Regions from separate parts of the Sphingomonas sp. IC4-52 genome, predicted to be linked through region 1. Evidence: predicted binding sites of a transcription regulator. Region 1 holds the regulator's gene; each other region holds the start of a gene.
The links. Region 1 encodes LexA, which represses DNA repair genes until DNA is damaged. Its sites were predicted from a motif close to GTTCCNCNCTTGTTCT; they were not measured.
Positions count from the first base shown of each region.

Region 2: a site for LexA is predicted at 4,448-4,463, ahead of radA (DNA repair protein RadA). Genes of this name have one in related genera too.
Region 3: a site for LexA is predicted at 8,725-8,740, ahead of LK535_RS04280 (PA0069 family radical SAM protein). Genes of this name have one in related genera too.

Region 1 covers NZ_JAJFEU010000001.1:1,215,240-1,225,568, forward strand. Annotated here, with positions in the region: gene LK535_RS05970 (alpha/beta fold hydrolase) at 1-667, shown strand, start outside; gene LK535_RS05975 (hypothetical protein) at 695-1,162, opposite strand; gene LK535_RS05980 (anthranilate synthase component II) at 1,304-1,882, shown strand; gene trpD (anthranilate phosphoribosyltransferase) at 1,879-2,868, shown strand; gene trpC (indole-3-glycerol phosphate synthase TrpC) at 2,865-3,668, shown strand; gene moaC (cyclic pyranopterin monophosphate synthase MoaC) at 3,665-4,132, shown strand; gene LK535_RS06000 (molybdopterin molybdotransferase MoeA) at 4,217-5,401, shown strand; gene lexA (transcriptional repressor LexA) at 5,458-6,120, shown strand; gene LK535_RS06010 (ComEC/Rec2 family competence protein) at 6,266-8,407, opposite strand; gene gltX (glutamate--tRNA ligase) at 8,438-9,889, shown strand; gene LK535_RS06020 (citrate synthase) at 9,882-10,329, shown strand, end outside.
Region 2 covers NZ_JAJFEU010000002.1:380,685-391,013, forward strand. Annotated here, with positions in the region: gene LK535_RS08260 (fatty acyl-AMP ligase) at 1-134, opposite strand, end outside; gene LK535_RS08265 (regulatory protein RecX) at 269-793, shown strand; gene LK535_RS08270 (cold-shock protein) at 862-1,425, shown strand; gene LK535_RS08275 (DUF192 domain-containing protein) at 1,427-1,912, shown strand; gene LK535_RS08280 (NADH:ubiquinone oxidoreductase subunit NDUFA12) at 2,133-2,525, shown strand; partial or broken gene LK535_RS16990 (DUF2155 domain-containing protein) at 2,798-2,965, shown strand; gene aat (leucyl/phenylalanyl-tRNA--protein transferase) at 3,001-3,738, opposite strand; gene LK535_RS08295 (hypothetical protein) at 3,805-4,185, opposite strand; gene radA (DNA repair protein RadA) at 4,556-5,929, shown strand; gene LK535_RS08305 (CvpA family protein) at 6,116-6,670, shown strand; gene LK535_RS08310 (iron-sulfur cluster assembly scaffold protein) at 6,667-7,104, shown strand; gene LK535_RS08315 (cation:proton antiporter) at 7,104-8,861, shown strand; gene LK535_RS08320 (DUF423 domain-containing protein) at 8,858-9,190, shown strand; gene LK535_RS08325 (DUF2256 domain-containing protein) at 9,212-9,352, opposite strand; gene aroB (3-dehydroquinate synthase) at 9,352-10,329, opposite strand, start outside.
Region 3 covers NZ_JAJFEU010000001.1:851,449-861,777, forward strand. Annotated here, with positions in the region: gene LK535_RS04215 (acetyl-CoA C-acetyltransferase) at 1-189, opposite strand, end outside; gene LK535_RS04220 (TetR/AcrR family transcriptional regulator) at 276-857, shown strand; gene LK535_RS04225 (NADPH:quinone oxidoreductase family protein) at 854-1,813, shown strand; gene LK535_RS04230 (choline dehydrogenase) at 1,933-3,549, shown strand; gene LK535_RS04235 (phosphoglycerate kinase) at 3,635-4,825, opposite strand; gene LK535_RS04240 (MOSC domain-containing protein) at 4,750-5,286, opposite strand; gene gap (type I glyceraldehyde-3-phosphate dehydrogenase) at 5,283-6,284, opposite strand; gene LK535_RS04250 (hypothetical protein) at 6,421-6,597, shown strand; gene zapA (cell division protein ZapA) at 6,597-6,911, shown strand; gene LK535_RS04260 (5-formyltetrahydrofolate cyclo-ligase) at 7,064-7,627, shown strand; gene LK535_RS04265 (DUF2842 domain-containing protein) at 7,624-7,830, shown strand; gene LK535_RS16975 (winged helix DNA-binding protein) at 8,160-8,420, shown strand; gene LK535_RS04275 (hypothetical protein) at 8,392-8,586, opposite strand; gene LK535_RS04280 (PA0069 family radical SAM protein) at 8,777-9,850, shown strand; gene LK535_RS04285 (transporter) at 9,898-10,329, opposite strand, start outside.

The DNA.
Region 1 (10,329 bases):
GAAGGCAATGCTGGAGAAGCTCGGCGTCACCCGGCTGAAGGTAATCCTCGGCACGTCAATGGGATGTATGCATGCCTTTGTCTGGGGTGAAACCTTTCCCGGGTTCGCGGAGCGGCTGGCGCCATTTGCCTGCTTGCCGGTGCCGATTGCCGGGCTGAACCGGATGTGGCGCAAGCTGTCGATCGACGCGATCCAGGCGGACCCGGCGTGGAGGGGCGGCAATTATACGGCGCAGCCGGAACAGGGCCTGCGCACCGCAGCAAGCCTGTCGATCATCGCGGGCGCGAACCCATTGGCGCTGCAGAAGCAATATCCGACGCGGGCGGCATCCGAGGCGTTCCTGGCACAGGCGTTCGCGCGCAACAGTGCTGGCCGCGATGCCAACGACTACATCTACCAGCTGGACGCCTCACGAAACTACGATCCGTCGGCGGCGCTGGAGAAGATCACCGTCCCGGTATTGTGGATCAATTCCGAGGACGATTTCATCAACCCGTCCGGCTACGGGATCACGGATGCCGCCGCCAAGCGCATGCCGCACGCGACCTTCCGGCTGATCGCCGCGAGTCCGGAGACGAAGGGTCACGGCACCCACACATGGGCGAAGTTCTGGAAAGCGGACCTCGCGGGGTTGCTGAGGGAGCCAGTTACCTCGTCGCCGCGCTGATCCCCTCGCCCGGCGCCCGCCGACGCATCAGCGCCGGGGCTCATCCTCCAGATCGATATCGGTGCGGGCCTCTGGCGTCGAGGCTTCCTGCTCCCGACGCGCCTGCTGGCGCTCCGCGGCCCAAGCCTGACCCGCCCCGACGCCGCATCCGGTCTGCCCGCCCGTACCGATCGGAGAGCAGGTGTTGGGAAGGCCGCCGGCCACCCTGCCCACGCGATCCACGGTTGCGGCACGATTCACCCAGCTCTGATTCTGGGCCGGCACCTCGGGCGGGCGGCGCAATCCCTTGGGGACGCGGAACTGCTCGTTCGGATCGAGGCGGCTGCACACCACGATCTCATCCGCCGCGGCGGTCGGGCACTTCTCGTTCCCGGTCAGCGTCACTTGCCGGATACGCTGCGGCGGCTGGCCGCTTTCCGCCTGCGACTGGGCCATGGCGGCGGCGGGAATGATCGCGGCCGAAGCGGCGGCGGCAAAGACGAGGGAGCGAAACATGGAAGGCGACCTCCTGGGGCAATCACACAACGATCGCAGCGGCGGCTTTATCCCGCGTGAACGTCGCGCCCGCGCCTACGCGAGATTACGCCAGCGCAACAGTCGTTGCGGCTTGCCCGCGTTGCGCTATGGACCGGGCACATGATCCTGGTCGTCGACAATTACGACAGCTTCACCTGGAACCTGGTCCATTATCTGATGGAATTGGGGGCCGAGGTACGCGTCGAGCGCAATGATGCGCTGACCGCGGCGGAAGCGCTTGCGTCAAACGCCACCGGTTTCCTCGTGTCTCCTGGGCCATGCACGCCCAACGAAGCCGGGATCAGCCTTGATCTCGTCGCCGCCTGTGCCGAGGCGCGCCGGCCGTTGCTGGGCGTTTGCCTGGGGCATCAGGCGATCGGGCAGCATTTTGGCGGACGCGTGGTTCGCGGCGGCCTGATGCACGGTAAGACAAGCGCGATCGAACATGATTCGACGGGTGTCTTCGCCGGCCTGCCCTCGCCCTTTACGGCCACCCGCTACCATTCGCTGGTGGTGGAGGATGTGCCTGACGTGCTCGTCCCGAACGCGGTCGCCGCGGATGGATCGGTGATGGGCCTGCGCCATCGCGACTTGCCGATCCATGGCGTACAATTCCATCCGGAGAGCATCGCAACGGAGCATGGCCACGATCTGCTGGCGAACTTCGTCGCGCTGACCGGCGCCAAGGCAACCTCATGACCACCATTTCCCTGCTGCCCAACCCGTCCACCCCGCTGTCGCGCGAAAGCGCGGCACAGGCGTTCAGCGACATTCTGGATGGCCGGGCCAGCGACGAGGCCGTGGCGCGATTCCTGATCGACCTGTCCGACCGGGGTGAGACCTCCATCGAGATTGCCGAAGCGGCCCGGGCGCTCAGGGACCGCTTGATCCCGATCAGCGCCCCGGCGGAAGCGATCGACGTGTGCGGAACCGGAGGCGACGGGCACCATACGCTCAACGTGTCCACCGCCGTCAGCCTGGTTGTGGCCGCCTGCGGGGTGCCGGTAGCGAAGCATGGTAACCGGGCGGCCTCGTCCAAGGCGGGCGCGGCCGATACGCTGGAGGCTCTTGGCCTCGACATGGAACGGGCAGGCGCGCTGGCAGAAGAGACGCTGAACGAACTCGGCATCTGCTTCCTGTTCGCGGCCAATCATCACCCGGCCATGAAGCGGATCACGCCCATCCGGCGGCAGATCGGCAAGCGGACGATCTTCAACCTGATGGGACCGCTAGCCAATCCCGCGCATGTCACTCGCCAGCTGATCGGGATCGCTCGTCCGGATTACGCGCCGGTCTATGCCGACGCGCTGGAACAGCTCGGCACACAAGCGGCGCTGGTGGTGTCCGGCGAAGAGGGGCTTGACGAAGTCTCGGGCGCGGGTCCGACCATCGCGGTTGCGATCGGCGCCGTCGATGTTGGCGCGCGCATCGTTCCGGAGGATGCCGGTGTCCGACGCCATCCGATTGATGCGATCAGGGGCGGCGATCCCGCGCACAATGCGGCGGCGCTTCGGCAATTGCTGACGGGAACGCACGGTGCGTATCGCGACGCGGTGCTCCTCAACGCCGCCGTGGCACTGACCCTGGTTGGCGAACCGCTGGAAAGCGGCGCACGCCGCGCGGCAGAGGCCATCGACAGCGGCGCTGCGAACGACCTGCTCAACCGCTGGATCGCCTGGGCATGACGATCCTCGATCGGATCCTCGCCACGAAGCGCGAGGAAGTTGCGGCACGTCGGCGGGAGCGCTCGGTAGGGGACCTCGATGCACTGGCGCGGTCGCAGACCGCACCCAGGGGCTTCAAGGCGGCACTGGATCGGATCCGCAGTTCCTCGAAGGGCGACGCCGCACCGCGCTATGCGTTGATCGCCGAGATCAAGAAGGCCAGCCCGTCCAAGGGCCTGATCCGTGAAGACTTCGATCCGCCTGCCCATGCGCGCGCCTATAGCGAAGGCGGCGCTGCCTGCCTGTCGGTGCTGACCGACCACGAGTATTTCCAGGGGCATGAGGATTATCTGATCGCCGCGCGGGCGGCATGTGACCTGCCGGTCATTCGCAAGGACTTCCTGGTCGATCCCTGGCAAGTGGCGGAGGCCCGCGCCATCGGTGCCGATGCGATCCTCATCATCATGGCAGCGCTGGACGACGGTGCCGCCGCCGAGATCGAAGCCGCGGCGATCGAGCGCGGCATGGATGTGCTGGTCGAAGTGCATGACGCTGAGGAACTGGAGCGGGCACTGGCACTCCGCTCCCGCCTCATCGGGGTCAACAATCGCGATCTGCGAGATTTTTCCGTCAGCTTCGACCGCACCTTCGAGCTGGTTGGCCAGGCGCCCGCCGGATGCACCTTTGTCGCCGAAAGCGGGCTCAACACGCGCGCGGACCTCGATGCGATGGCCGAACATGACGTGCGCTGCTTCCTGATTGGCGAATCGCTGATGCGCCAACCGGATGTCGCCGCCGCCACGCGTGCCCTAGTCGGGTGAGCCAGCTCACGCATCTCGATGAAGCGGGCGCCGCGCGGATGGTGGACGTCGGCGGCAAAAGCGAGACTGCGCGAGAGGCGGTGGCCGAGGGGCGCATCACCATGTCCGCCGAGGCCGCAAAGGCGATCGCAGATGGCGCGGTGGCGAAGGGCGACGTGCTGGCTGTCGCCCGCGTCGCGGGGATCATGGCGGCCAAACGGACCAGCGATCTGATCCCCTTGTGCCATCCCCTGCCCCTGTCCAAGGTGACGATCGACCTGGCAGTAGGCGCCGACGGCGTGTCCGCAACGGCTACTGTGGCGACCAGCGGAAAAACCGGGGTCGAAATGGAAGCGCTCACCGCCGTCTCTGCGGCGCTGCTGACAATCTACGACATGGCCAAGGCGATCGACAAACGCATGACGATCAGCGGTGTGCGCCTGCTCGCCAAGCGCGGCGGCAAGTCCGGCGACTTCACCGCCTGAAGCCGGATGACCGGCGGTGGAGGGCTCGCGCGAAGGTCATTGATCGGGCTGTCCCTGCCAGGCGTAATCTGCCACTCCGCACCTATGAGCAACTTGCTTCCCGTTGCCGAGGCACAGGCTCGCCTCCTGGCCGCCAACCCGCCGGTCTCTGCCGAAACCCTGCCCATCACGCAGGCCATCGGGCGCTGGGCCGCCGCTCCCATCGCCGCGCAGCGGACTCAGCCGGCGCACGACCTTTCGGCAATGGATGGCTATGCCCTTCGGTTCGACGACCTGCCCGGACCGTGGCAGGTGATCGGCGAAAGCGCGGCGGGCAAGCCCTTCGCTGGCGAGGTCAACCCGGGCGAGGCAGTTCGCATCTTCACCGGCGCAGTGATGCCGACCGGGGCCGATACCGTATTGGTGCAGGAAGAAGCGCAGCGCGACGGGGAACGCCTGATCCTGAGCGGTGAAGGACCGTCCAAGCGAACCGGCAATGTGCGTCGCCGCGGCCTCGACTTTTCCGAAGGCGATACGCTGGTATCCGCCGGCGAACGGCTGACGCCGGCACGACTGGCGGTTGCAGCGACTGGCGGGGCCTATGAAATCACCGTCAGGCGCCGTGTTCGCGTGGCGATTGCGGCGACGGGGGACGAACTGGTTGATCCAGGCGCAGCACTCGTTGCGAACGCGCTGCCCGAATCCAATCGGCTTCTGCTGCGTGCCTTGCTCGCCGATCTGCCAATCGAAGTCATCGACCTGGGCATTCTGCCGGACCGGCTTGACGTGCTGACCGATGCGTTCGCGAAGGTGGAGGCGGACCTCCTCGTCACCACCGGGGGCGCTTCGGTCGGCGATCACGATCTTGTGCAGCCTGCCCTTCGCGCGGCTGGCGCAAATATCGACTTCTGGCGCGTCGCGCTTCGCCCGGGCAAGCCGCTGATGGCGGGCCGCCGCGGCGACATGGCCGTGCTCGGGCTGCCCGGCAATCCGGTATCGGCGTTCGTGACGACCATCCTGTTCGTTAAACCATTGATCGCGCATCTTGCAGGTGCGGCCGACCCGTTCCCAATCAGCACCCACGCGGTTCTTGGCGAGACGATACCTGCCAACGGGCCACGCACCGATTACATGCGGGCGGAGCTGCGCGACGGCCGGGCATTCGTGGCGAGCATTCAGGACAGCTCGATGTTGCTCACCCTTGCTCGCGCGGGCTGCCTCATCGTACGCCCCCCGCACGATCCGGCACGAGAACGCGGCGACTCGGCAGAAATCCTGATGATCGCTTGACGCCCGGTAAAGCGTTCCTTAAAGGTTCTTCGTCTGTTCGCGACGGAGGCGATGCGGTGCTTACCAGGAAGCAGCACGAGCTGATCTGTTTCATCAACGACCGGTTGGCTGAGACCGGCGTGTCCCCTTCGTTCGAGGAAATGAAGGAAGCGCTGGATCTCAAGTCGAAGTCCGGCGTGCATCGTCTGATCTCGGCGCTGGAGGAGCGTGGCTTCCTTAGACGCCTGCCGAACCGTGCGCGTGCGCTTGAAGTGCTCAAGATGCCAGAACGGGCGGAGGTGAAGCAATCGCCGACGCCCGCCTCCACGCGCCGCATCGTGCCGGAACCTGCCAATGATGTGGTGGAAGTGCCGCTGCATGGCCGGATTGCCGCGGGTGTGCCGATCGAGGCCATCGAAGGGGCAAGCACGCTGCCAGTGCCGGCCGCCCTGCTGGGCTCAGGGGAGCATTTCGCCCTAGAGGTTGCGGGCGATTCCATGGTCGAGGCCGGCATTCTGGACGGCGACTTTGCGCTTATCCGCAAGCAGGACGTGGCGCGCGACGGCGAGATCGTCGTTGCCTTGATCGAGGATAGCGAGGCGACCTTGAAGTATTTCCGTCGTGAAGGCGCGATGATCCGTCTCGATCCCGCCAACCGTGCTTATGATCCGCAGCGTTATGCCCCGGCTCAGGTGCGGGTACAGGGCAAGCTTGCCGGGATCCTGCGCCGCTACGCCTGACCCGTTCGGCCTTTCCGGCGATTTTCCGTTAAAGAGCAGCTGCGTGGCTGGCGGCAGCAGGTAGACGCAACCGGATACTTAGCGCTGAACTGATCCGGCGGCGTGATGCTAATCACCTAGAAATGTCGCGTCGAGATGGCAGCTTTCAGGGCTGTCCAGAACGTGCGCTTGACGTGGCCGACACCCACGGGTGGGCGTCGCCGGGACGGTGAACCGTACGCACATTCCCCGTCGCAAGCGTGATTGCGATACCGCCTGTGCTCTCCAGCGCTGGGCGATCGAGCCGCAGCCAGCGCGGGTTGCATCCGCGGGGAAGGCGGCGATCGCTGACAACGATATCCGCTGCACGACAAGCGGCGATCATGTCGGCAATCGGCACCAGATAAGCGCTTCGGGTCGCCAGGACGCGCCATGACCGATCGCCATTGGACAAGGTGGCACGGCACAGATCCCGGCTGCAGCTTGCGTGCGCTTGTTCGGACAGCGGCACCAGCTCTTCCTCCGCGCCTCCCGCTTCGGCGAGCATATCGCGCGCATAGTCACCGGCCCGTTCCCGCAACAGCGCGGTCTGTCCGTCCGTCATGTGTAACGCCACGTGCCTGCCATCGCGGGTGACGAGCACATCCGGTGGCGGAGTGAGCAGGGTCCACACCGTTCCGACCGCAATCGGAAGGAGACCGAACGGCCGCCAGCTGGTGCGCCACAGGGCGAGCCAGAGGCCGCCAGCAACGATGAGACCGAAAGCGACGCCCGGCATGACTGGTATTGCCGTTGTGGCCCCGGGCGCGGCCGCCGTGACATGGGCGATCCAGAGCAGGACGGCGAGCGCCTGCCCCGTCAGCCACCAGATCGGCGCACCGAGCGAAACCGCGTCGACCAGCAGGGCAAGCGCCTCCAGCGGCATGATGACGAACGTCGTCAGCGGGATCGCCACGATGTTAGCCAGCGCGCCGTAAACCCCGGCCTTGTGGAAATGGAATATGGCGATCGGCATCAGCGCCACCTCGACCGCCACACCGGTGAGAAGAAGCGAGCCGCCGCCGCGCAGGAGCCGCCTGGGCCACCCCTCGTCCCGCGGCCCGAACCATTCGCGGACTCGGTGATGCTCCGCCAAGGCAATGATGGCGGTGACCGCGGCAAAGGAGAGCTGAAAGCTGGCCCCTGCCAGCGCCTCCGGCCACATCAGCAGGACGACCAGCGCACCGGTTGCAACCAGACGCAGGGTGAGCGCTTCCCGCCCCAGCGCCATGGCCGCGAGCACCAACAGGGCAGCGATGCAGCTGCGGATTGTGGGCACCTCGCCGCCGGTCAGCCAAGTATAGCCGAGGGCAGCAGCCGCTCCGAGCGCGGCGGCCAGGAGCGGCACCCGGCCAGTGAGCGCCAGCCGCAGGTTGAGGGCCAACAACCGCGTGGCGAGCAGCATGGTCAAACCGACCGCAGCGGTGATGTGGAGCCCACTGACGGACAGAAGGTGCGCCAAACCGGACGCCCGCATCGCCTCCTGATCGGCCTCGTCGATACCGCCGGTGTCGCCCGTCGCCAGCGCAGCCGCGATGCCGCCGGCACTGCCGCTCAGCCGCGCCTGGATGTGCCGGGACAATCGGGTTCGCACGGGTTCATTCGAGCTACCCCCTGACAGGATCCTTACAGGTCCGAGCGCGCGCCCAGTGGCGCCAATGCCGTCAAACCAGGCGACACGCGCGAAATCATAGGCTCCCGGCACGACAGGTGGCGGAGGAGGCATCAAGCGCGCGCGCAACGCCACCGTTGCGTGCGGTACCAGCCCTGCCGGCACGTCACGGTCCAGAACATTCACGCGGATTCGGATCGGCCGGTTGGCGGGCGCAGGATCGGTCCATTGAAGGTCTGTTAGACGAAGCCGCACCAAGCTGCGGGCGGGCAACTGATCGACCTTCTCCACGCGGGCGGTGAGGTGAGCGACGATGGGGCGCTGCAACACCGGCGCAGCGGCGCGATCAGCCTTGGTCCAGATCAGCCCTACGCCGAGCGAAAAGGCAGCCGCGCTGATGGCAACCACGCGGCCGGTTCGCCCGCCACGCCCCAGGGCAATAGCAAACAGCATGACAGCAAGCCCCGCCAGCAGCACGCCTCGCCAACCGATGCTGTCCGGAAGAACGAACCACGCTGAAATCCCCGCCCCCAGCATGACCGGCAGCCACAGGGGTAACTGATCCCGTTCCGCATCCAGCCGGCTTTCCAGCCATGCCCGTGCGGTTTGAAGCGCCGAGAGGTGCGTGCTAGGGGGCTGCGCGGCAGTTGTCGCCATGATCGTTTTCCAGCCTGGGAGCTAGCGCGCTTGAGCGCAACCACAGATACCGGCACGCCTGCTGTCGTAACCCGCTTTGCCCCGTCGCCGACGGGCTTCCTTCATCTGGGCGGCGCCCGTACCGCCCTGTTCAACCTGCTGTACGCCCGCCACTACGGCGGCCGCTTTCTCCTGCGCATCGAAGATACCGATCGCGCCCGCTCCACCCAGCCGGCGATCGAGGCGATCCTGTCCGGGATGCGCTGGCTCGGCCTCGATTGGGACGGCGAGGAAGTCTATCAATCCAGCCGCGCGGCACGCCACGTGGAAGTGGCCGAGGCCATGATTGCCGCTGGTGCCGCCTATCGCTGCTACATGACGTCCGAGGAAATCGAGACGATGCGAGCAGAGGCTCAAGCGAAAAAGCAGCCGCTGCGCATTCGCTCACCCTGGCGCGACCGAACCAATGACGATGCGAACGCTCCGTTCGTCGTTCGCCTGAAGGCGCCGACGGAGGGCGCAACTACGATCGAAGATCGGGTTCAGGGCGCCGTCACCGTGCAGAACGCCGAACTGGACGATCTGGTGCTGCTGCGCTCGGACGGCACGCCGACCTATATGCTGGCGGTTGTGGTCGACGACCACGACATGGGCGTGACCCATATCATCCGCGGCGACGATCACCTCAACAACGCGTTTCGCCAGTTGCCCATCATCAAGGCGATGGGATGGCCCGAGCCCGTTTATGCCCACATCCCCCTCATCCATGGCAGCGACGGTGCCAAGCTGTCGAAGCGGCATGGCGCGGTTGGCATTGAGGCGTATCGCGATGAGCTCGGCATCCTGCCCGAAGCGCTCGACAATTATCTTCTCCGGCTGGGCTGGGGTCACGGCGACAATGAGATCATCAGCCGCGAACAGGCGATCGGGTGGTTCGACCTGAGCAGCGTCGGCAAGTCGCCGTCGCGATTTGATCTGAAAAAGCTCGAGAACCTGAACGGTCACTATATCCGAAGCGCCGATGACGCCCGGCTGGGCGAACTCGTGTCGGACCGGCTTGGTCTCGCACAAGGTGATGCTCGGCGGCCGCTTATGGTTGCGGCCATGCCTGCGCTGAAGCCACGTGCCGCCAATTTGAACGAACTGGCCGATGGCGCACGCTTCCTTCTGGTTACTCGCCCGCTCGACATCGCTGCCGATGCGGAGCCGCTTCTTGCCGGGGACGCGCGGGTCACGCTTGCAAAGGTTCATGCCGCGCTTGACGCTGTAGCCAAGTGGGATACGGAGGCGCTCGAAGAAGCGGTGCGGCAGGTTGCCGAAGCGCAGGGCTTGAAGCTCGGCCAGGTGGCCCAGCCGCTCCGTGCCGCACTCACCGGCCGCCGGACCTCGCCCGGAATCTTCGACGTGCTCGCACTGTTAGGCCGGGACGAAAGTCTCGCCCGCATCGCCGATCATGCCGCGGATCAAACGGCCGCCCAGGGGAAGGACGAAAAGAATGACTGACGCCAAGCTGTCCCTCGCGGATAAGAACTTCGGCTATCCCGTGCTGTCCGGCACGGTCGGGCCCGACGTGGTCGACATCCGCAAGCTGTACGGCCAGACGGGCGCCTTCACCTATGACCCCGGCTTCACCTCCACGGCATCGTGCCAGTCGAAGCTGACGTACATCGACGGTGACGAGGGCGTTCTCCTGCACCGCGGCTATCCGATCGGTGAGCTGGCCGAAAAGTCGAGCTTCATGGAGGTCGCGTACCTCCTGCTGAACGGCGAGTTGCCCAAGGGCGACGAGCTGAACAAGTTCGAGAACACGATCACCCGCCACACCATGCTGCACGAGCAGCTGGCGACCTTCTATCGCGGGTTCCGCCGCGACGCGCATCCGATGGCGATCATGTGCGGCGTCGTCGGCGCGCTTTCCGCTTTTTACCACGATTCGACCGACA
Region 2 (10,329 bases), on a different contig from region 1:
CGCGCATCATGGAAGTTCAGGCCGCGCTCACCCTGCGCCGCAAAGTCCAGCGCTTCGCCAAGCGTCGCAAAGTCGGCGAATCGGCGCGGCTGTGAATCGCTGCTCGGGGTAGGGGTCAGGGTCGCGCTCGTCATGTTTGCTTTGCTCAAAATCTCGCTCGTGGTGCCTCGAGGGCGCCGGCACATATCAGGACGGCCACCAGCCGGGCCGGCCATCTGATAGAACGCCACGTTCAAATTCCGATGGCAGTGTGGCAACAACAAGGCGGATGACCAACAGCCGACGCCCACCCCCTCCGCTGGACGCCGCCAAACTGGAGGCGTTGGCGCTGCGTTACGTGGAGCGGTTCGCCACCACGCGCGGCAAGTTGGCGAGCTATCTCGCGCGGAAGGTGCGGGAACGTGGCTGGAGCGGCGCCGCCGTCGACCCGTCAATGCTGGCGGAGCGAATGGCTGAGCTTGGCTATATCAACGATGGCCTGTTTGCCGAGGCGCGGGCGCGCTCCCTCACGCGGCGGGGCTATGGCGTCCGGCGTGTGTCGCAGGCGCTGCGAGCGGCGCATGTGGAGGAAGAGGATGCCGCGCCGGCGCTGGAGCAGAGCGCCGACGAGGCCTTGTTGAGCGCGCTCGCGCTGGCCCGCCGGCGTCGTTTCGGCCCCTACGCGCAAGCGCCGGCAGACGAGCGCACCCGTGAGCGGCAGATGGCCACCATGTTGCGCGCCGGTCATTCGTTCGCCGTGGCACGGCGCATCGTTTCGGCCGCGCCCGGAGACGTTCCGGAACCGGATCAATGATATCGCTTTCCGTTCTGTGATGTTGTGCGGCGCGACAACCATGCTAGCGTCTTCCTCCGGGGGAATGGATGAACATGCGCAGCGATCCGCCTGAGGACGGTGAAGTAACTGGCGCCGTGACGAGCGAAGAAGAAGGCGTGCACGTTGCCGGCACGCTGAAGTGGTTCGACGTGACGCGGGGCTTCGGCTTTCTGGTGCCAGACGAGGCACGGATCGGTGATGTGCTGATCCACTTTTCCGTGCTTCAGCCGCTCGGCCGTCGCAGCCTGCCGGAGGGCACACGCGTCGATGCCATGGCGGTGCGCCGCGAGCGGGGGTATCAGGCCCGGGAGATCCTGGCGATCGACACCTCGACAGCGGTGGAACAGGCACCCCGGCCAGTCAGCCGGGTCGATCCCGTTACCCTCATCGATGAAGCCGGCGATTGGGAGCCGGTGTCCGTCAAATGGTTCAATCGCCTGAAAGGCTACGGATTCCTGGTGCGGGATGACGTGCCCGGCGATATCTTCGTTCACATGGAAACGCTGCGTCGCGGCGATATTGCGGATGTCCTGCCGGAGCAGCGGCTCCGTGCGCGGGTCGTCGATGGGCGTAAGGGGCCGATGGCTGTCAGCGTCGTACGGGAGAGTTAGAATGAAATTTCACGGCATCGCGGCTCTGGCGCTGCTGATCGGCGCGTCGGCCTGCACCGGGCGGGATGCCGCCGCGACGGCCGGCAACGAGGCGGCAAAGGCACCGCTCACCGAATTGACGATCGCCAGCACCAACGGGCGGCATGTCTTCCGCGTCGAGGTGGCGGACACGGTGGAAAAGCAGCAGCGCGGCCTGATGTATCGCACCGACATACCGAAGGACGGCGGCATGTTGTTTGCGCCCTATCCCCCGGAGGGCGGGGGCCCGCGCGAGGCAAGCTTCTGGATGAAGAACACGCCTTCTCCGCTCGACATCATCTTCATCCGTGCCGATGGCACCATCGCGCGCATCGCCGAGAATACCGTGCCTTTCTCCGAGGCGCAGGTGCCATCGGGCGAGCCGGTGGGCGCCGTGCTTGAACTGAACGGTGGCCGGTCGGCAGAGCTCGGCATCGCCGAAGGCGACAAGGTCACCTGGAAGAAGTGATCGCTGGCGTCGCGGCGCTGCCCAGAGGTGCAGGCAGGCGGGCGCGATGGACCGTGTTGTGGCGTGTTGCTCGGTCACGGGTCCTTCAAGCTTGCCTCCGCTTTGTTGGCCGTTGATCAAGCCGCTCCATCGTTGCGCGGGTGAAGGTCCGACAGGTTCACCCGTGCGCGTGTCACATGCCATTGAAGCCTTGCGCGCCAGACGCTAAGCGCCGGGCGACATGGGCATCAACCTAAACCCCTTCACCTGGTGGAATGGCGCCACCATCGGCACCTGGTTCGGCCTGCGCGGCAAGACGCGCATCGGCGAGGACGCGCTCGGCAACGTCTATTATGAAGGCGGGCAGGATACGGCGGGCAATCCGCGCCGCTGGGTGATCTACAACGGGTCGAATGATGCCAGCCGTGTGCCGCCCGAATGGTTCAGCTGGCTGCACCATCATGTGGACTCGGCGCCGGGGAGCGCGCTGCCACCGCCGCGGCCGTGGCAGAAGCCGGCCAAGCCGAACATGACCGGCACGGCGGAGGCATATCGCCCGTCTGGCTCGCTGGAGCGCGGTGGACAGCGCCAGGCAGCCAGCGGTGATTACGAGGCGTGGAGCCCGGACGCGTGAAGCCGGCGGTAGCGGCCGGCGCGCTCGCCGCCGCCGCATTGCTGGGGGTGGGGGCGTGGCAAGGCGCGCGCTGGATCAGTGATGGGGGCAGTGACGCACGGCCCGCGACCAGCCAGCAGGTTCCGGACGCTGCGGAGCAGGATGCGCCGTCGGACGTGGTCACGGTGGAGGGCGATGCGGCGCCGGTGGACGCCGGCAGCACGCCAATGGCGCAGCGTAGCGCAGTGATCGGCCTCCTCAACAAGCGCAATGGTGTGAGCCGGGATCTGACGATGAAGCCGGGGCAGGCGCTGCGCATCGGTGACACGATCGTGCGCCTGCGTGCTTGTGAGCGCACTGCCCCTTGGGAGCAGGAGCAGCTGACCGGCGCGTTTCTACAGCTGGACGTTCGTGGCAGCGACGAGAAGTGGCGCCGCGCCTTCTCCGGTTGGCTGTACAAGGAGCGTCCGGCGCTCAACGTCGTGCAGCACCCGATCTACGACGTGTGGCCCAAGAGCTGCACGATGTCCTTCCCGGATAAGGGCCCGGACACCGACGTCCTGGCCTCCCCCTCAACGGCGCGGAAATCCGCGGCCGCCGGCAGCCAGGACGCCGCGCCAGCGGCGGAAGGGCCAAGCACCTCCGCCAGCGCATCGCCCAGCAACACCATGTAATCCTCCCGGTCGATCTCGATGGCGCCAAGCGAGGCGAGGTGATCGGTCATGAATTGGCAGTCGAGCAGCGTGTAACCGCCATACCGCAGCCGGGCGACCAGCGCCGCGAGCGCCGCCTTGGACGCGTCGCGCGTCCGGCTCACCATGCTTTCGCCGAAGAATGCCCGTCCGATTGCGAGGCCATACAGCCCGCCGACCAACTGATTGCCTTCCCAACATTCGATGGAATGTGCGAAGCCGGCGGCGTGCAGTTCCAGGAAGACCTGCTCGATCGACGGGTTGATCCACGTCTCGGGCCGATCGGTTGCTGCTTCGGCGCACAGCGCGATGATGGAGTCGAACGCCGTATCCGCCGTTAGCCGGAATCGTTCGGAGCGAAGCGTTTTGCGCAGCGAGCGCGAGAGATGAAAACCGTCCAGCGGCAGGATCGCCCGTCGCCGCGGCTCCACCCAATATACGCCGGGCGCATCGCGTGCGTCCGCCATCGGAAATACGCCGACGGCATAGGCGCCCAGCACGGAGGCTGGGTCAAGCACGTCGTGGGAAGGGTAGCGCGTCATGGCTGGCGCGCATGATAGGTAGCTGCCGCCGCACCTGCCAAGGCGCGACGGCGAAAATGAACAAAGTTATTCGTGGCAGGAAAGCGTGCCCTTGCCGGGCTGCTCGATCTTCACGTTCGCGGTATCGCCGGTCAGCTTCCAGCCGCCCTCCGCGGTCAGCGGCTCGCCAGCATTCGCCGCAGTGAGCGTCGTCGGCGTGCCGCCCTTCTCGGTGCGGACAACCGCCTGCTTGTCGCCTTCGAAGAAGGTGACATAGACGAGGCTGTTGTCGCCGCAGCGCATCGTCTTGTCCGCCTTGATGGCAGGCGGCAGTTCGACAGTACCGGCGTTCGCGAGTTCCGCAGCCATGGGATCCGGATTGGAGTCGAGAACCTCGGGCTCCGAATTGGAATTACAAGCAGCGAGCGCGAGGAGCGCCGCGGCGGCAAAGGGGAAGGGGCTCTTCATAGCGGCTCGCGACTTCGCCGATGCAACATGGAGCGTCAAGGCAGGGGAGTCCCAAGACGTTATTTTATTGCAGTATCGCTGCCCTGAAACAGGCAAGAACGTCGTCGAAGCGCTGCGAAGCGAGCGAAAGCCTCCGGCCGAGCCGGTGCGGACCGCGACTCGCTGATCATCGCCTTGATGGGCCGGACGGGTGCGCACGCCTCGGCACAGAGCTGAGCCACTACCTTATTCTGTCACGCACCCCCTGGCAGAGGGCGGGATTGTTCCCCAGTTGTTCTTGCAGTAGGCGAAGAGGTGCGGGGCTGTGCGGGTGCGATGGATGCGCTGACCTGCCGCGGCCGGGTCGCCGCGCGCGCATTAGGGATCGAAGATGGCGAAGCCGCAGAAACGATATGTCTGCCAGTCCTGTGGCTCCGTTGCCTCACGATGGCAGGGGCAGTGCGTGGACTGTTCCGAATGGAACACGCTGGTGGAGGAAGCGCCGACCATCGTCACGCCGTTTCAGGCCAAGCACAATCTGCAGGGCGGCGGCCGCGCCGTGGCGATGATGGCGCTGGACGCCGAGGTGCCGCTGCCCGCGCGCATGCCCAGCGGCATCGCCGAACTCGACCGCGCACTCGGCGGCGGCTTCGTGGAGGCAAGCGCCACGCTGATCGGCGGCGATCCTGGCATCGGCAAGTCCACGCTGCTCCTGCAGGCCGCAGCGCGCATGGCGCTGGGCGGAGCGGACGTCGCCTATATCTCGGGCGAGGAGGCGGCCGATCAGGTCCGCCTGCGTGCCCGGCGGCTGGGATTGGGCGAGGCCCCGGTACGACTCGCCTCTGCAACCTCGGTCCGCGACATTCTGACGACGCTGGGCGCTGGCAAGCCGCCCGCGCTGCTGGTCATCGACTCGATCCAGACCATGCACTCGGACCTGATCGAGGGCGCGCCCGGCACGGTGAGCCAGGTGCGCGCATCGGCGCAGGAGTTGATCCGCTTCGCCAAGGAGCGGGGAACCGCGCTGGTGCTGGTCGGGCACGTCACCAAGGACGGCACGATCGCCGGCCCGCGCGTGCTCGAGCATATGGTCGATACGGTGCTCAGCTTCGAGGGCGAGCGCAGCCACCAATATCGCATCCTGCGTGCGATCAAGAACCGCTTCGGCGGCACCGACGAGATCGGCGTCTTCGCCATGCAGGCCGAAGGGCTGGCGGAGGTTGCCAACCCCTCGTCGCTGTTCCTGACCCAGCGTGATGAGAGCGTAACGGGAACCGTCGTGTTCCCGGCACTGGAAGGCACCCGGCCGGTCCTGGTCGAGATCCAAGCGCTGGTGGTTCGCCTCGCCAGCGGCGCCACCCCACGGCGGGCGGTGGTCGGCTGGGACAGTGGTCGGCTCGCCATGATCCTGGCGGTACTGGAGGCCCGCTGCGGGCTCAGCTTTTCGTCGGCCGAGGTCTATCTCAATGTCGCTGGTGGCTACCGGGTTCAGGATCCTGCCGCGGATCTGGCGGTGGCGGCGGCGCTGGTCTCGGCGCTCTCCGAACGCCCGGTGCCGACCGACGCCATTGCTTTTGGCGAGATCGCGCTGTCGGGCGAGGTGCGAAGCGTTGCTCATGGCGCCTTGCGGCTGAAGGAGGCGGCGAAGCTGGGCTTTGGCCAGGCGCTGGTGCCGGCGGCGATGACCGGCGAGAAGGGCGCATTGCGGCTGGCCGGCTTCCCCACGCTCGGGCGCTTGGTGGATCACCTCCTCGGGCGCGGCTGATCTGTTGCCGGACGGGCGTTGGCGTCCGCGACTGACGTTACGTGCCGCGTCGCTAGCCTGTCATGAGGACCTGCTTTGTGGCGGCGTGGATGTTCGCCAGCAATACCGTTCGGCCAAGCGGCGCTTTGCGCGACGTTGGTTGCGGCCCTGTTCTCATCGTCACCATCATCGCCTAGATCGGCAACAATGAACCTCAACGGACTTGATATCGCGGTGCTGACCGTCGTCGCGGGCAGTGCGCTTCTCGGCCTGAAGCGCGGCTTTGTGACGGAGGTGCTGGCGCTCTTCGCCTGGGTGGCGATGATCTTCGCGGTAAAGCTCTTTCACCTGCCGCTGTCGAAAGCGCTCGCCGCACCGATCGGAACCGCTTCCGGCGCCGCGGTGCTGGCATTCGTACTGTTGTGCGGCGTGACCTATGTCCTGGGTCGGATGGTGGCCCGTGCACTCGGAGAACGGGTGCGCAAATCCGTCCTGGGGCCGGTGGATCGGGCGCTCGGGTTCGGCTTCGGTGCGTTGAAGGGGTTGATCATCGCCAGCTTGGCGTTCCTCCTTATCGTCCTGGTGCTGGATACGATCGGTGGTGGCCCGACACGGCGCCCGGCGTGGATCAAGGAAGCGCGTACCTATCCGCTGCTCAACGTCACCAGCAATGCCATCGCCGATTTCGTCGACCGCCGACGCCGGGGACAGCCAGTGTTCGGTCACGGTGCCCCACCCATCAATGGAGGGCAGTCAGGATGAACGACACGCTCTACAATGACGCTATCCTGAAGCTCGCCACGGACAATCCCATTGATGAGCGGCTCATCGACCCGCAAGGTACGAGCGAGCGGCGTTCGCCGATCTGCGGCAGCCGGGTCACCGTCGACGTCAATCTCGGACCGGATGGCCGGGTGAGTGAGGCGGGCATGCTGGTTCGCGCCTGCGCCCTTGGGCAGGCATCCTCGTCGTTGCTTGCTGCCAATGTTATCGGTCGCACGCCTGCGGAACTGGCGGTGGCTCGCGACGCGCTCACGGCCTGGTTGGCGCGCGAGGGGGAACTGCCGGATTGGCCGGGGCTAGACGTGCTGACACCGGCGCTTGGCTATCATGCCCGCCACGCGTCGATCCGATTGGCGTTTGAGGCTGCCGCTGAAGCCGCCGAGCGGGCGCAAGATCCGACAAAGGGGGACTGATGGAGCACGCCGCTACGGGATCGCTGCTGCGCGATGGAGTGATCCTGCTTGGCGCAGGGCTCGCTTTCGTGCTGCTCTTCCGGCGTCTTGGCCTGGGTGCAACGCTCGGATTTCTCGTCGCCGGCGCCGTCGTCGGCCCGCAAGTGCTGGGACTGGTCGGTGACGCCGAATCGAAGCTTGGCGTTGCGGAACTCGGCATTACCTTGCTGCTGTTCGTGGTCGGGCTGGAACTCAATCCCACCCGGCTCTGGCGGCTGAAGCAGGACATTTTCGGGCTTGGTCTGCTTCAGGTCGCGGCATGTGGCGTCGCGATCACCGCCATCATCGCGATCTTCGCGCACTTCTCGGTTCCGGCCGCGCTTGCGCTTGGATTGCCACTCGCGCTGTCCTCCACGGCGCAGGTGTTGCCGATGCTGCAATCCTCCGGCCGGCTGCGGACGCCGTTCGGTGAGCGCGCCTTCTCGATCCTGTTGTTCCAGGATCTGTCGATCATTCCCCTTATCACCATCATTGCCGCGATGAGCCGCAATCCGGCTGATGCCGCCGGTCCGCCGGGATGGATTCTGGTACTCTATACCTTCGCGGCGGTCGCTGGGCTGATCGCAGCCGGGCGCTTCATCCTGCGGCCCTTGTTCCGGGGCATCGGCAACATGGGTGAGCGGGAAATGTTCGTCTTTGCCGCGCTTTTCACCGTGATCGCCAGCGCGGCGCTGATGGAGGCGCTTGGCCTATCGACCGCATTAGGCGCGTTTGTCGCAGGCGTGATGCTGGCCGACAGCCCGTATCGGCACGAGCTTGAGGCGGATGTCGATCCCTTTCGCTCGATCCTGCTCGGCCTGTTCTTTCTCACGATCGGCATGATGCTGAACCTGGAAGCGATCGCGGAGCGCCCGCTGTTCGTCCTTTCCATGGCGCTGGCGCTGATCGGCACGAAGACCTTGGTGATCTTCCTCATCGGCCTTGCGTTCCGGATGACGTGGCGTTCCGCGCTCGCGCTCGGTGTGTTGCTCAGTCAGGGCGGCGAGTTCGGGTTCGTGCTGTTTGCGCAGGCGACCAACGCATATCTGATCGCGCCCGATGCGGCCTCGCTTTTCGGAGCGATCATCACCCTGTCGATGGCGACCACGCCTTTCCTGATGTCGCTCACCCGGCGGTTCCGCGAGGAGCCAATCGTGAAGGGCGAGCGGGACGGCCCGGTCGCTGACGGGGCCAATGCGGTGATCGTCGGCTATGGTCGTTTCGGCCAGACGGTCGGGCAGATGCTGCTCGCCCAGAACATTCCGGTGACGCTGATCGATACCGATATCGAGATGATCGACATCGCCGCAGAATTCGGGGCGAAGGTCTATTATGGCGATGGCACCCGCCTTGATCTGCTGCGTCAGGCTGGCGCGGCAGAGGCCGAAATGATCCTGTTCTGCGCCGATGGTGAACAGGTGACGGCCGAGGTGGTCGAATCCGTTCATGAGGCATTCCCCAATGCGGCCATCTACGTGCGGGCGTTCGACCGACGCGGGCTGATCCGGCTGAAGAACGGGCCTGCCCGGCTGGTGGTGCGCGAGGTTCTAGAATCCGCAGTGAAGATGGCGCGTGCGGCGATGGAAGGGCTTGGCATCGATCGTGCCGACATCGATCGTGCCGAGGACATGTACCGCGCCCGCGACAAGGAACGCTTGCGCATTCAGCTGGAAGCGAACGATGTCCGCGCCGCTCGCGCCCTGGTGGCGGAGCAGCAGCCCTGGGGGAATGATCGATGAACTGGCTGATGATGTTGGCGGCGCTGTCCGGCGCGCTTGCGGTGGGCGCCGGTGCCTTCGGTGCCCATGGCGCCAGCGGGCAGGCCGCGGAATGGTTGCGCACCGGCGGGCAATATCAGCTGATACATGCAGTGGCGGTGCTGGTCGCGCTCAGGCTCGATGCGCGCGGGCCCGCATGGCTGTTCCTCGCCGGTAGTGCCGTGTTCGCGGGGACGTTGTACCTGATGGCGATGGGTGCGCCGCGCTGGCTGGGCGCGATCACGCCGATCGGCGGAACGCTGTTGATCGCCGGCTGGCTGTGGCTCGCCTGGATGGCGGCACGCGGCTAGGCAAACGGCGACCCTTTCAGCCTAGCGTTTCCGGCGGCAGGCGTCGGAGCAGTAGACCACATCTTCCCACACCCGCGCCCACTTCTTGCGCCACGTGAATGGCCGTTGGCAGACCGGGCAGGTCTTGGTTGGCAGGTCGCGTTTGGCGACGCCGTTGGGCATCAGTGCGGCTGGATGGCGAGGAAGCTGCGCACGTCCTCCAGCGAGACCTGCTTGTCGAGATAGGTCTGGCCGATCCCACGGGCGAGGAGAAACGGGATCTGCCCGCCGCTAGCCTTCTTGTCGTGGCGCATGTGTTCCACCAGCTGCTCTGCCGACGCCGTGATCCCTGCGGCTGCCAGGCCATTGGGCAGGCCAACTGCTTGCCAATGCGCGGCCACCCGCACTGCATCCTGCATTGGGCACAGGCCATGCGCGGCGGAAAAGCCGAACGCCAGCGCACATCCCGCCGCGACCGCCTCGCCATGAAGCAGCCGATCGGAAAAACCTGCTTCCGCTTCCAGTGCGTGACCAAAGGTGTGACCGAGATTGAGGAGCGCGCGCCGACCGATCGTTTCGAATTCATCTTCGCCGACGATCCGGGCCTTGGCACGAACGGAATGCGCAATGGCGTAGGTGCGCGCCTCCGCGTCGCCAGCAAGGAGCGCCGCGCCATGTTCCTCGCACCAGCTGAAAAAGTCGGCATCGTCGATCAGCCCATATTTCACGACTTCCGCATAACCCGCGCGCAGCTCACGCACTGGCAGGGTGTCGAGAACACTAGGGTCGATCAGCACCACCTTCGGCTGGTGAAATGCGCCGATCAGGTTTTTGCCGGCGCGCGCATTGATGCCCGTCTTGCCGCCGACGGACGAGTCGACCTGCGACAGCAAGGTAGTCGGTATCTGCACGAAGCCGCAGCCGCGCTTGAGGATCGCCGTGGCGAAGCCGACGAGATCGCCGATCACCCCGCCGCCCAGCGCAATCACATGATCTCCGCGCTCGACGCCAAGTTCCAGCAGGCGGTCGGTCAGGCTTTCCAGAGTGGCCCAGCTTTTCGACTTTTCACCCGCCGGGATGATGATCGTCTCGCTCTGGATTCCCGCAGCATCCAAAGAGGAGCGCAGCCTTTGCAGATGAGGCGCGACATTGGCGTCCGC
Region 3 (10,329 bases), 360 kb from region 1:
GCCGCGCTGCGAGCTCGTCGACCAGATGATGTCGTCCACTTCGGCAGTGTTCAGGTTGTTGCGCTCCTTCAGCGCCTTCAGCACGGTGGCGGCGAGATGCTGCGGGTGCATGTGCGCCAGCGCGCCCTTGCCCTGCTTCCCGATTCCGCGCGGCGTACGAACGGCGTCGATGATGTAAGCGTCGGCCATTGCTTCAGAACCTCTCCAAGAATCCCACCCCGACCGGCCCTTTACCGGCGCGGATTTCCGGCATAACCTTCGTTATGGTAGAGGGGATGTCAAGCGTGCAGCCAGTAGTTTCGGGATCAACGACAGCTCCTCGAAGCCCGGACCTGACCCCGCGTGATTGGCTGGAAGCCGGCCAGTCACTCCTGAGGCGTGGCGGCTTGCGCGCGTTGAAACTACGTCCACTCGCGGAGGAACTGAAGGTCTCGACCGGCAGCTTCTATCACCACTTTCGCGACTTCGATGACTATCAGGGCAAGCTGGCGGCCTATTTCGCCGAGGATCAGGTCAGCGACCTGATCGCCGCGCTGGGGCGCGCCACGCCCGACCCGATCGGGCGTATCCGCCTCCTGGGGCAGACGGTGCGCCGCAGGGGATCGTCGCGGATCGCAGTGGCTATGCGCGCTTGGGCGGAAAGCGACTCGCGGGCGCGCAGCGCTGTCGAACGTCACGATGAGCTCATGCTCAATTTCCTGGCCAGCAGCCTCATGGAGATCGGCTTCTCGCGCAGTGAGGCGGAGGTGCGCGCCTATGGGCTGATCACGCTGGGGCTGAGCAAGGTTCATGCGCCGCACCTCGACATGGCCACTTTGTTCGATTCGCTGCTCGACATCATGGTCGCGCGCCCGTGAAGGCCTTGGTCGTTTCCACCCTGTCGCCGGATCTTTCGGGAACTGCCCTGCTCGACTTGCCCGAGCCGACGGCTGAGCCCGGCAAGGTCCTGATCCGGGTGAAGGCGGCGGCGCTAAACTACCCCGACCTGCTGATGACGCGGGGAGAATATCAGCTGAAGCCGCCACTCCCCTTCTCGCCGGGAATGGAAATTGCCGGCGAAGTGATCGCGGGCGACGGCTTCGAGCCGGGCCAAGCGGTCGTGGCAGGCACGCGGCTCGGCGGCTTCGCTGAAGTCGTTTCAGTCGACGCAGCAGCCGTCCGGCAGAAGCCCGCGCAACTGTCATTCGGGCAGGCGGCTGGCGTCGGCGCGGCCTACCTCACCGCATATGTCGCACTAGTGAGACTCGCAAAGGTGGAAGCGGGCGAGTCGGTGCTGATCCACGGCGCCACCGGCGGCGTCGGTCTGGCGGCGGTAGATCTTGCGACATCTCTGGGCGCCCGTGTTATCGCCACCTCCCGCTCGCCCGAAAAGCTCGCAGTTTTGATGGCGGAATATGGCGTCGAGGCCGGTCTACCCGCACCGGGATTTCGAGAGCGAGTGAAAGAGCTTACTGGCGGTGGTGCAGACGTGATCTACGATCCTGTCGGCGGCGATGTCTTCGACGAATCCGTACGGTCCATCGCGTTTGGCGGACGGCTTTGCGTCGTCGGCTTTACCTCCGGGCGTATCGCAACAGTTTCCACCAACATGCCGCTAATCAAGGGCTTTTCCGTGATCGGCGTGCGAGCGGGTGAGTATGGACGTCAGTTTCCAGACAAGGGACGCGAAAATCAGGACGCAATCTGGAGCCTCGCCGAGCAAGGCAAGGTCCGGCCGCGGGTTCACGCGGAATATGCGTTGGCGGACTGGCGCTCGGCATTCGAAGCCATGCAGCGCAGCGACATGGTCGGAAAGATCGTCCTGATCCCGTGAGCGGCGGCCCGCGCCGAACCAATAACATCGAATTAGCGCTGGCAATCGCCCGGTTCCCGCGCACAAGATCGCATCAACCATCCTCGGCGCGGGGATGAGAATGAGAAATGGAGAGGAAGATGGCTGGTTTCGATTACGTCATCGTCGGTGGGGGCTCCGCTGGATGCACGCTTGCGGCGCGGCTCAGTGAGGACCCGGCCGTCAGCGTCTGCCTGCTGGAAGCAGGTGGCGCCAACAAGGAGTTGCTGGTGCGGATGCCGGCGGGCGTCGGCAGCCTGATCAAGGCGAAGGGCAAACACAATTGGGGCTTCTGGACGCAGCCGGAACCACATCTAGACAATCGCCGCCTTTGGTGGCCCCGCGGCCGTGGGCTCGGCGGCTCATCCTCGATCAATGGCATGGTCTATACGCGCGGGCATCCCCAGGACTTTGACGAGTGGCGCCAACTGGGGCTCACCGGATGGTCATGGGAGGATGTGCTCCCCTATTTCCGCAAGCTGGAAGGGCATCATCGGATCCATGAGCTGCACGGGGCGGATGGACCGCTGAAAATCTCCGGGGGTGAGAGCGACAGCCCCTTCCACGACGCACTGATCGAGGCAGGACGCCAGGCCGGCTACCCCGTAACCGAGAACTTCAATGGCGCCGAGCAGGAAGGCTTCGGCCGATATGACCTGACGATCTCGGATGGTCAGCGCTGGTCCACTGCCGCCGCCTACCTGCGTCCGGTCGCCACCCGCAAAAACCTGACCGTGATCACAGACGCGCGGACCGCAGGCGTGTCGATCTCGGGCGGCCGTGCCGTGGCAGTCAGCTACATCAAGGACAATGAGATACAGCGCGTTGAGGTGGACGGAGAGGTCATCCTGTGCGCCGGCGCCGTGCAGAGCCCGCACATTCTTCAGCTCTCCGGGATCGGTAACGGCGCGTCCCTGCGCGAGGCCGGCGTGCGGCCGGTGCACGATCTGCCCGGTGTCGGCGAGAATCTGCAGGACCATCTCGACATCATCATGAGCTGGTACAGCCGTGGGCTGAAGACCGCTTTCTCCTCGACCAAAGGGCTGCGGCAGCTGCGCGTCGGCCTGGAATATCTGACCCGCGGCACTGGGCTGGGTCGTCAGCAATTCCTCGAATCTGGCGCGTTCATCTGCTCGCGCGAGGGCCTCTCGCGTCCGGACGTCCAGATCCATGGCGTGCTTGCGATCATGAAGGACCATGGCAAGACCCGGGTGAAAGCGGACGGCTTCTCCCTGCATCTGTGCCAGCTTCGTCCGGAGAGCCGGGGCCGCATTGCACTGGGATCGACCGATCCGACCGCCGATCCGTTGATCTACGCGAACTATCTGGCGAGCGAAGTCGACAGACGCGTGATGCGCGACTGCGTGCACATCGGGCGCGAAGTGGCCTATCAAGCCGCCCTCGATCCCTATCGCGGGGACGAATATGCACCGGGTCGCACGGTCCAGTCCGATGCCGAGATCGACACCTGGGTCCGCGCCAATGCGGAAACCATCTATCACCCGGTCGGCACCTGCAAGATGGGGGCCGACGGTGACAAGATGGCGGTGGTCGACGAACAGCTCCGCGTGCGCGGGCTCACCGGCCTGCGCGTTGTCGACGCGTCGGTGATGCCGACGCTGGTGGGATCGAACACCAACGCGCCGACGATCATGATCGCGGAAAAAGCGGCAGACCTGATCCGCGGAGTAGGGAAACCAGCCGCGCTGGCAGCCTGACACGAAATCGGCTCCCGCCTGCCTGGCGGGAGCCGTTCACGTCCGAATTCTCCAGGTGTTGCCCAGTGACGGGCATGCTGCCGTGTTACTGGAGGAGAGCGGCCACCCCAGGCAGTTCCCGTCCTTCCATCCACTCAAGGAAGGCGCCACCTGCGGTGGATACAAAGGTGAAGTCATCGGCAACGCCGGCGTGGTTCAATGCTGCAACGGTATCCCCACCGCCAGCCACCGAAACCAGGGTGCCCCCGATCGTCAATGCCGCCGCGGTCTTTGCCAGCGCCACCGTGGCCGTATCAAAGGGCGGCGTCTCGAATGCGCCGAGCGGCCCGTTCCACACCAAAGTGCGACAATTCTTGAGTACGTCGCCAAGCGCTTCAACTGCAGCTGGGCCGACGTCGAGGATCATCTCGTCAGCAGCGACTTCGTGCACGTTGACCGTGCGCGTTGGCGGATTGGCCTTGAACTCCTTCGCCACTACCACGTCGTACGGCAGGTGAACGGTGCAGTTCGCCCGGTCCGCCGCCTCCAGAATCTCCTCGGCCGTTCCGGTCAGATCATGCTCGCACAGGCTCTTGCCGACATCCACGCCGCGAGCCGCGAGGAAGGTGTTGGCCATGCCACCGCCAATGATGAGATGATCAACCTTGCCCACCAGGTGCTTCAGCACGTCCAGCTTGGTCGACACCTTCGCGCCGCCGACCACCGCTGCCACGGGGTGCTCTGGCTCGCCGAGCGCCTTCTGCAACGCAACCAGCTCCGCCTCCATCGCGCGGCCGGCGTATGCCGGCAGCCGGCGCGCCAGACCTTCCGTCGAGGCATGGGCGCGATGAGCGGCCGAGAAGGCGTCGTTGACGTAAAGGTCGCCAAGCGCAACGAAGCGATCGATCACTGCCGGATCGTTCTTTTCCTCACCGCCGAAGAAGCGCGTATTCTCCAGCACCGCAATGTCGCCGGGCTGCAGCGTCGCCACGTTCGCCGCGTCACCTTCCCAGTCGATGTAGCGCACCGGGCGACCAAGCACCGCTTCATAGGGCTTGGTGATCTGAGCGAGTGACATCTCCGGGCTGGGAACGCCCTTTGGTCGGCCGAAATGGGCCAGAACAAGCACGATTGCGCCCTTGTCCGACAGCTCGGTGACCGTTGGGATCGTCGCGCGCAGGCGCGTGTCATCAGTGACGGCACCGTCAGCGAAGGGGACGTTCAGATCCTCGCGGACGAGGACCCGCTTGCCGCGGACGTCGCCGATGTCGTCGAGCGTTCGGAATGACTTGGCCATGCTTCCTCAATCCTGATCTCATCACCGGCGGCGATCGCGCCGCCTTGTACAACCTTTGTGCACGCGCCCGCTCGCCAGTCCGGAGTCAGCGCCGCTTCAAGACCGGCGGCGATCGCCTCCATGCGACTGCACGGATCATTTTCGCCGGTCACTTCAAGTACGACGTCCGGGCCGATGCGGATCCTGGCTCCCGGTACCTGCGGCAGATCGACGCCATCGATCAACAGGTTGGCGCGGCGTTCCTGCCACGGGATCACCTGCCCGACCTCTTCGGTAGCGGCCTGCCAGTCGGCGCGCTCGATCAGTGTCACTTGGCGCTTGTACGGCTTGCCCCTCAGCCCACCGCGGTAATCGCCAGTGACGCCGCCTGCGAGCGTGATCTCGGCCGCCTCAATCACCTCCATGGACGCACGGGGCCGCGCATGACGCGCGATCCCGAGAAGGCGGCCGATCTGGCTCACCCCAGCTTCGCCATCAGCGTCGCGGTGTCCACCATGCGGTTCGAGAAGCCCCATTCGTTGTCGTACCAGCTGACGACGCGAACGAGCTTGCCGTCGATCACCGCGGTTTCCAGGCTGTCGACGGTGGAGGAATAGGGCGTGTGGACGATGTCGATGGAGACCAGCGGTTCGTCGGAATAGTGCAGGACGCCTTCCATCGGACCTTCCGCCGCCGCCTTGAGCAGTGCGTTCACTTCCTCGATGGTCGTATCGCGCTTCGGCGTGAAGGTGAGGTCGACAAGGCTGCCGTCCGGAGTCGGCACGCGAATGGCCGAGCCGTCCAGCTTGCCCTTGAGCTCCGGCAGCACTTCGCCGACGGCACGGGCAGCACCAGTGGTGGTCGGGATCATGCTCATCGCAGCCGCGCGCGCACGGCGCAGGTCCGGATGGATCTGATCGAGGATCTTCTGATCGTTGGTATAAGCATGAACGGTGGTCATCAGGCCGCGTTCGATGCCGATCGCATCGTTCAGGACCTTTGCGACTGGCGCCAGGCAGTTGGTGGTGCACGATGCGTTCGAGACGATCGCGTGGCCCGCCTCGAGCTTGTCGTGGTTCACGCCATAAACGACGGTGAGGTCCACGCCCTTCGCCGGGGCCGAGATCAGCACCTTCTTGGCACCGGCATCGATGTGCTTCTGCGCGCTGGCGCGGTCGGTGAAGAAACCGGTGCATTCGAGCACCAGATCAACACCCAGTTCCTTGTGCGGCAGGTTCGCCGGATCACGCTCCGCCGTGACGCGGATGTGCTTGCCATCAATGACGAGATCGTTGCCTTCGGCAACCACCGTGCCCGGGTACTTTCCATGGACGCTGTCACGGCTGAACAGCCAAGCGTTCGACTTCGCGTCGGCGAGATCGTTGATCGTCACCAGCTCCAGATCGCCGCCGCGCTCCAGCATCGCCCGCGCCACCAGGCGCCCGATCCGCCCGAACCCGTTGATCGCAACCTTCGTCATCTCGACCGATTCTCCCCTGATCCCGAACTATCTCGGGCGCCTTTGCGCGACGGATGCGCTGCGCGTCAACCGCACCGACCTGCCAAGTGTCGCAGCGGGGCTTGCCGATGAGCCGGCGCGATCCTAATCCGCAATCATGACAGAAAGCGACGCTGTGACGCGGATCGATGCCGCGATCAGGCGCATCGAGGAAGCAATCGAACGACGGGCGGATGACCATGCCGCCCTGCGTGAGCGCCATGCTGCCCTTCGGCAGGAGGTAGCCGATGCGATTGCCGACATGGACGCCCTTGCCACGAAAGCCACAGACTGATGGCGCGCGTAACGCTCGACGTTGGCGGCACGCCCTGGGTCGTCAACACCCGTGAAGGCGGCGAGGATGAGGTTCGACGCCTCGGGGCCATGCTGTCGGAACGCTGGCCCCAGGCGATCAGGGCGGCTGGAGATGGCGGCGTGCCGCAGGCCCTGCTGCTTACCGCGTTGATGTTGGCCGACGAATTGCGAGAGGCGCAGGAAGCTGCCGCGTCTACTTCTGCCGCGGCGATGGACTCGGTGGCGCTAAGCTGGGTCGCTGGACGTCTGGAATCGTTGGCAGAGGCCCTTGAGCGTGCGCCCGGGAACGACTAGATTGTTGGTGACGGGTACTGCCCGGTACGAGCCTAGACTTATCCCTGAGGCTATTCATCATCCATGGGGGCTGTCCCTGCCCGGGCCCTGGCCCGACGCACATGGTCCCCACCTGACGTACTGGGCGTCAGTGGATATCCCGGCAAACGGCCATGGCGGTCCCGTCACCCTCCCCCGCCGCTGACAAGATCGCGGTGCGCGCCAGAGGCCGCGCTGCAAGGCGAGCGCTGCCCGAGCCGCGCCCGATCATCGCGCCGCGCCCATCGTTCTTGCAGATGCTGAAACCTGACATGATCGTGGCAAGCTATGCACCAGTTGGCGCCGAGGCAGATCCGGGCGCGCTGGTTGCGGCCGCAATCAAGCAGGGATGCCGCATTGCATTGCCCCATGTCGTGGATCAGCCCACGCCGCTTCGTTTTCTTGCATGGCATGACGATGCGACGTTGGTGCCCGGGCCGTTCGGACTTCTGCAACCGGAAGATCACCGGGACGAGCTTGCGCCGGACTTGATCCTTGCTCCGCTGGTCGCGTTCGATCGGATGCTCGGGCGGCTTGGACAGGGCGGCGGACATTACGATCGCGCCTTTGCAGGTTTTCCGGCAGCCCACCGCATCGGGGTTGCGTTCTCGGTCCAGGAAGTCGATCGGGTCCCGACCGATCCGTGGGACATGCCGCTCCACGCCATCATCACCGAACAAGAGTGGATCGCTGCATGAGCCCGTCCTGGCGCAAACCGGCCGGCATGATTGCCATTCTGCTGCTGATCATGCTTTGGTGCGCAGTAATCTTGAGCTTTGCGGCGACCGTGAGTGGTTGGCATCCGTTGGCGCAGCTGGCGTTCTACTTGGTTACGGGGATCATCTGGATCACCCCGCTAAAGCCACTGCTACGTTGGATGGAAACCGGTCGCTGGCGGTAATTACGTAGCGTAAATCGAAGTACCTTGGACGCAGCTTGTCCTTTCGGGTCGATCAAGATTTGATTATAGTTGCCGCCCAATGCCTGTTCGCAAATTGACGGCATTCGAGAGGCCGGACGAAGATGGTTGACCAACCAGACCTATCCCGGATCGAGCACATCCTTGATAAGCTATCAAAAACAGTAGGCGAGCGCGGCCAGAACACTGAACGGCGCCCACGTACATCAGCCGAAACGAGAACAGCGTTACTCGTACGTAGCTGTATTCAGGCGCGACGTGCTCGTGACAGGGCGCTAGGGGCTGATCTATTCTCTGACCCGGCATGGTGTATGCTGCTGGACCTGTACCTTCGGCATAGCGCTGGCGAGCCGAGCTCAGTATCGTCACTGTGCCTGGCATCTGGGATCCCACAATCGACCGGTTTGCGCTGGCTATTGATGCTGGAAAAGGCGGGCCTGATAAGCCGCCGCGCGGACCCTGTTGATCGCCGCAGAACGCTGATTGATCTGACCAGCATCGGTGAGGCCAAGATTGAAGCAGTGTTTGCCGGAGTTGATAGCGTCAGGAGTCGAGAACGTCGGGCTTCATGAAATCGATGGCTTCGTGAACGCGAATGGCGGCAAACGAGAGGGCCCGCTGGGTAGCCTCGTCCGCCTCATTTGCGATGGCATCCAAACAGCCAAGTACCGCCACGAGTAATCCAAGGCACTCAGATGCCGTTTTGGGTCGATCGACACGTGGGGGATTGCTCATCATTGAGGCTCCATCGACCACGATCAGGGCAGCTTCGCCTGTCGGCGCCGCAAAGTCGCGGCGCAGTGCAACATGATACGCCGATCGCGTGAAAAGCCAATGACCCTCGCACGTGGCTGCTGCGCCCCTCGGACAATTGATGTTCTCCATTTGTTCGTATAGCTTAGCGTCCGCATCTGGGTGGAGACGCGCAATGGGAACAGGACGGCCGCAACGTGGCGCGACGTCCAATGCTGTGAGCGGGCGCTTCAACCTGCCGCAGCGTGAATGGGACGGCGATTGGCTCGACGCGCGAAGCCAGATTGATGGCCCGCCATCCGCCGTGCGGACCAGTGTCGAACATCTTCGCCCCAAGACCATCATCTCGTACAACAAGAGCCCGGACGTACCGTTCAACCGGAGTATCAACCCGATGGTTGGATGCGAGCACGGCTGCATTTACTGCTTTGCCCGCCCCAGCCACGCTTATCACGATCTGTCGCCCGGCCTCGATTTTGAAACCAGGCTGTTCGTAAAGCCCGACGCGCCTGTCTTGCTGCGGGCTGAGCTGGCCAAGCCGGGCTATCGCTGTGCGCCAATCGCGATGGGGACGAACACCGATCCCTATCAGCCAATCGAATCCAAATGGCGGATCGTGCGTCAGATCATCGAAGTGCTATCGTCATGCGATCATCCGCTGATGATCACGACCAAGTCCGACCGGGTGGTGCGGGATCTGGATCTGCTGGCACCTATGGCGGCAAAGGGCCTGGTGGCGGTGGCGATCTCCGTCACGTCACTCGAGCCGAAGATCGCAATGACGGTTGAGCCGAGAGCGCCGCATCCGCAGCGCAGGCTGAAGGCGGTGCGCCAGCTGAACGAGGCGGGCGTGCCCACCTACGTGAACATGGCACCCGTCATTCCAGCCATCACCGATCACGAGGTGGAGGCAATCGTTGCCGAAGCCGCCAACGCGGGTGCCCGCGGGGTGTCGTTCATTCCGGTGCGCCTCCCCTGGGAGGTTGCGCCGCTGTTTCGCGCGTGGCTGGACGCGCACTTCCCCGATCGGGCCGCAAAGGTGATGGCTGCCATCCAATCGCTGCGCGGTGGGAAGGACAATGATCCCGGCTTCTTCACCCGTATGCGCGGCCAAGGGCCCTGGGCCGATCTGCTGCGGACGCGATTCCAGATCGCGCGACGCCGCCACGGCCTGCATGGTGGCGAGCGGGTGGCGCTGAGAACAGACCTATTTCGGCCACCGCCGGGCGCTCAAGGAGAGCTGTTCTGAACGTTGCCGGCGCGCCAGAGCTGAGGGCGCATCGGGCATAGCCACCATCAGAATCGGGTCGAAGCACCGACGAACAGGGCTGCCCGGTCCGAATTCCCGCTGAAACCAACCCGGCTACCGGCGTCCAGGATCAGGTTGTCCCGTACCTCGACGGCGAGACCAGCAGAGCCGATCGCCTGATAGTGGTTTTCCCGGCCATGGGGCGCACCAAATGGCGCCACGCCGACATATTCGACATAGCCGCTCACCGGCCCTGCGATCGAATGGCCGACGCTCGCGCTGTGCACCAGATCAGTTCCATAGGCGCTTCGTGCGTCGTGATAGACGAGATCTGCCTCCACCATGGCGTTAAAGGTGAAATCGCCGGGAAGCTCGGCTTCCATCGGAACGATCAGCCCCCCTTCGACATGATGGTTGGAGAGGCCGCCCGTACCGGTAGGAAACTTCACATATGGCATGATGGCGAAGGCCGTGCCCTC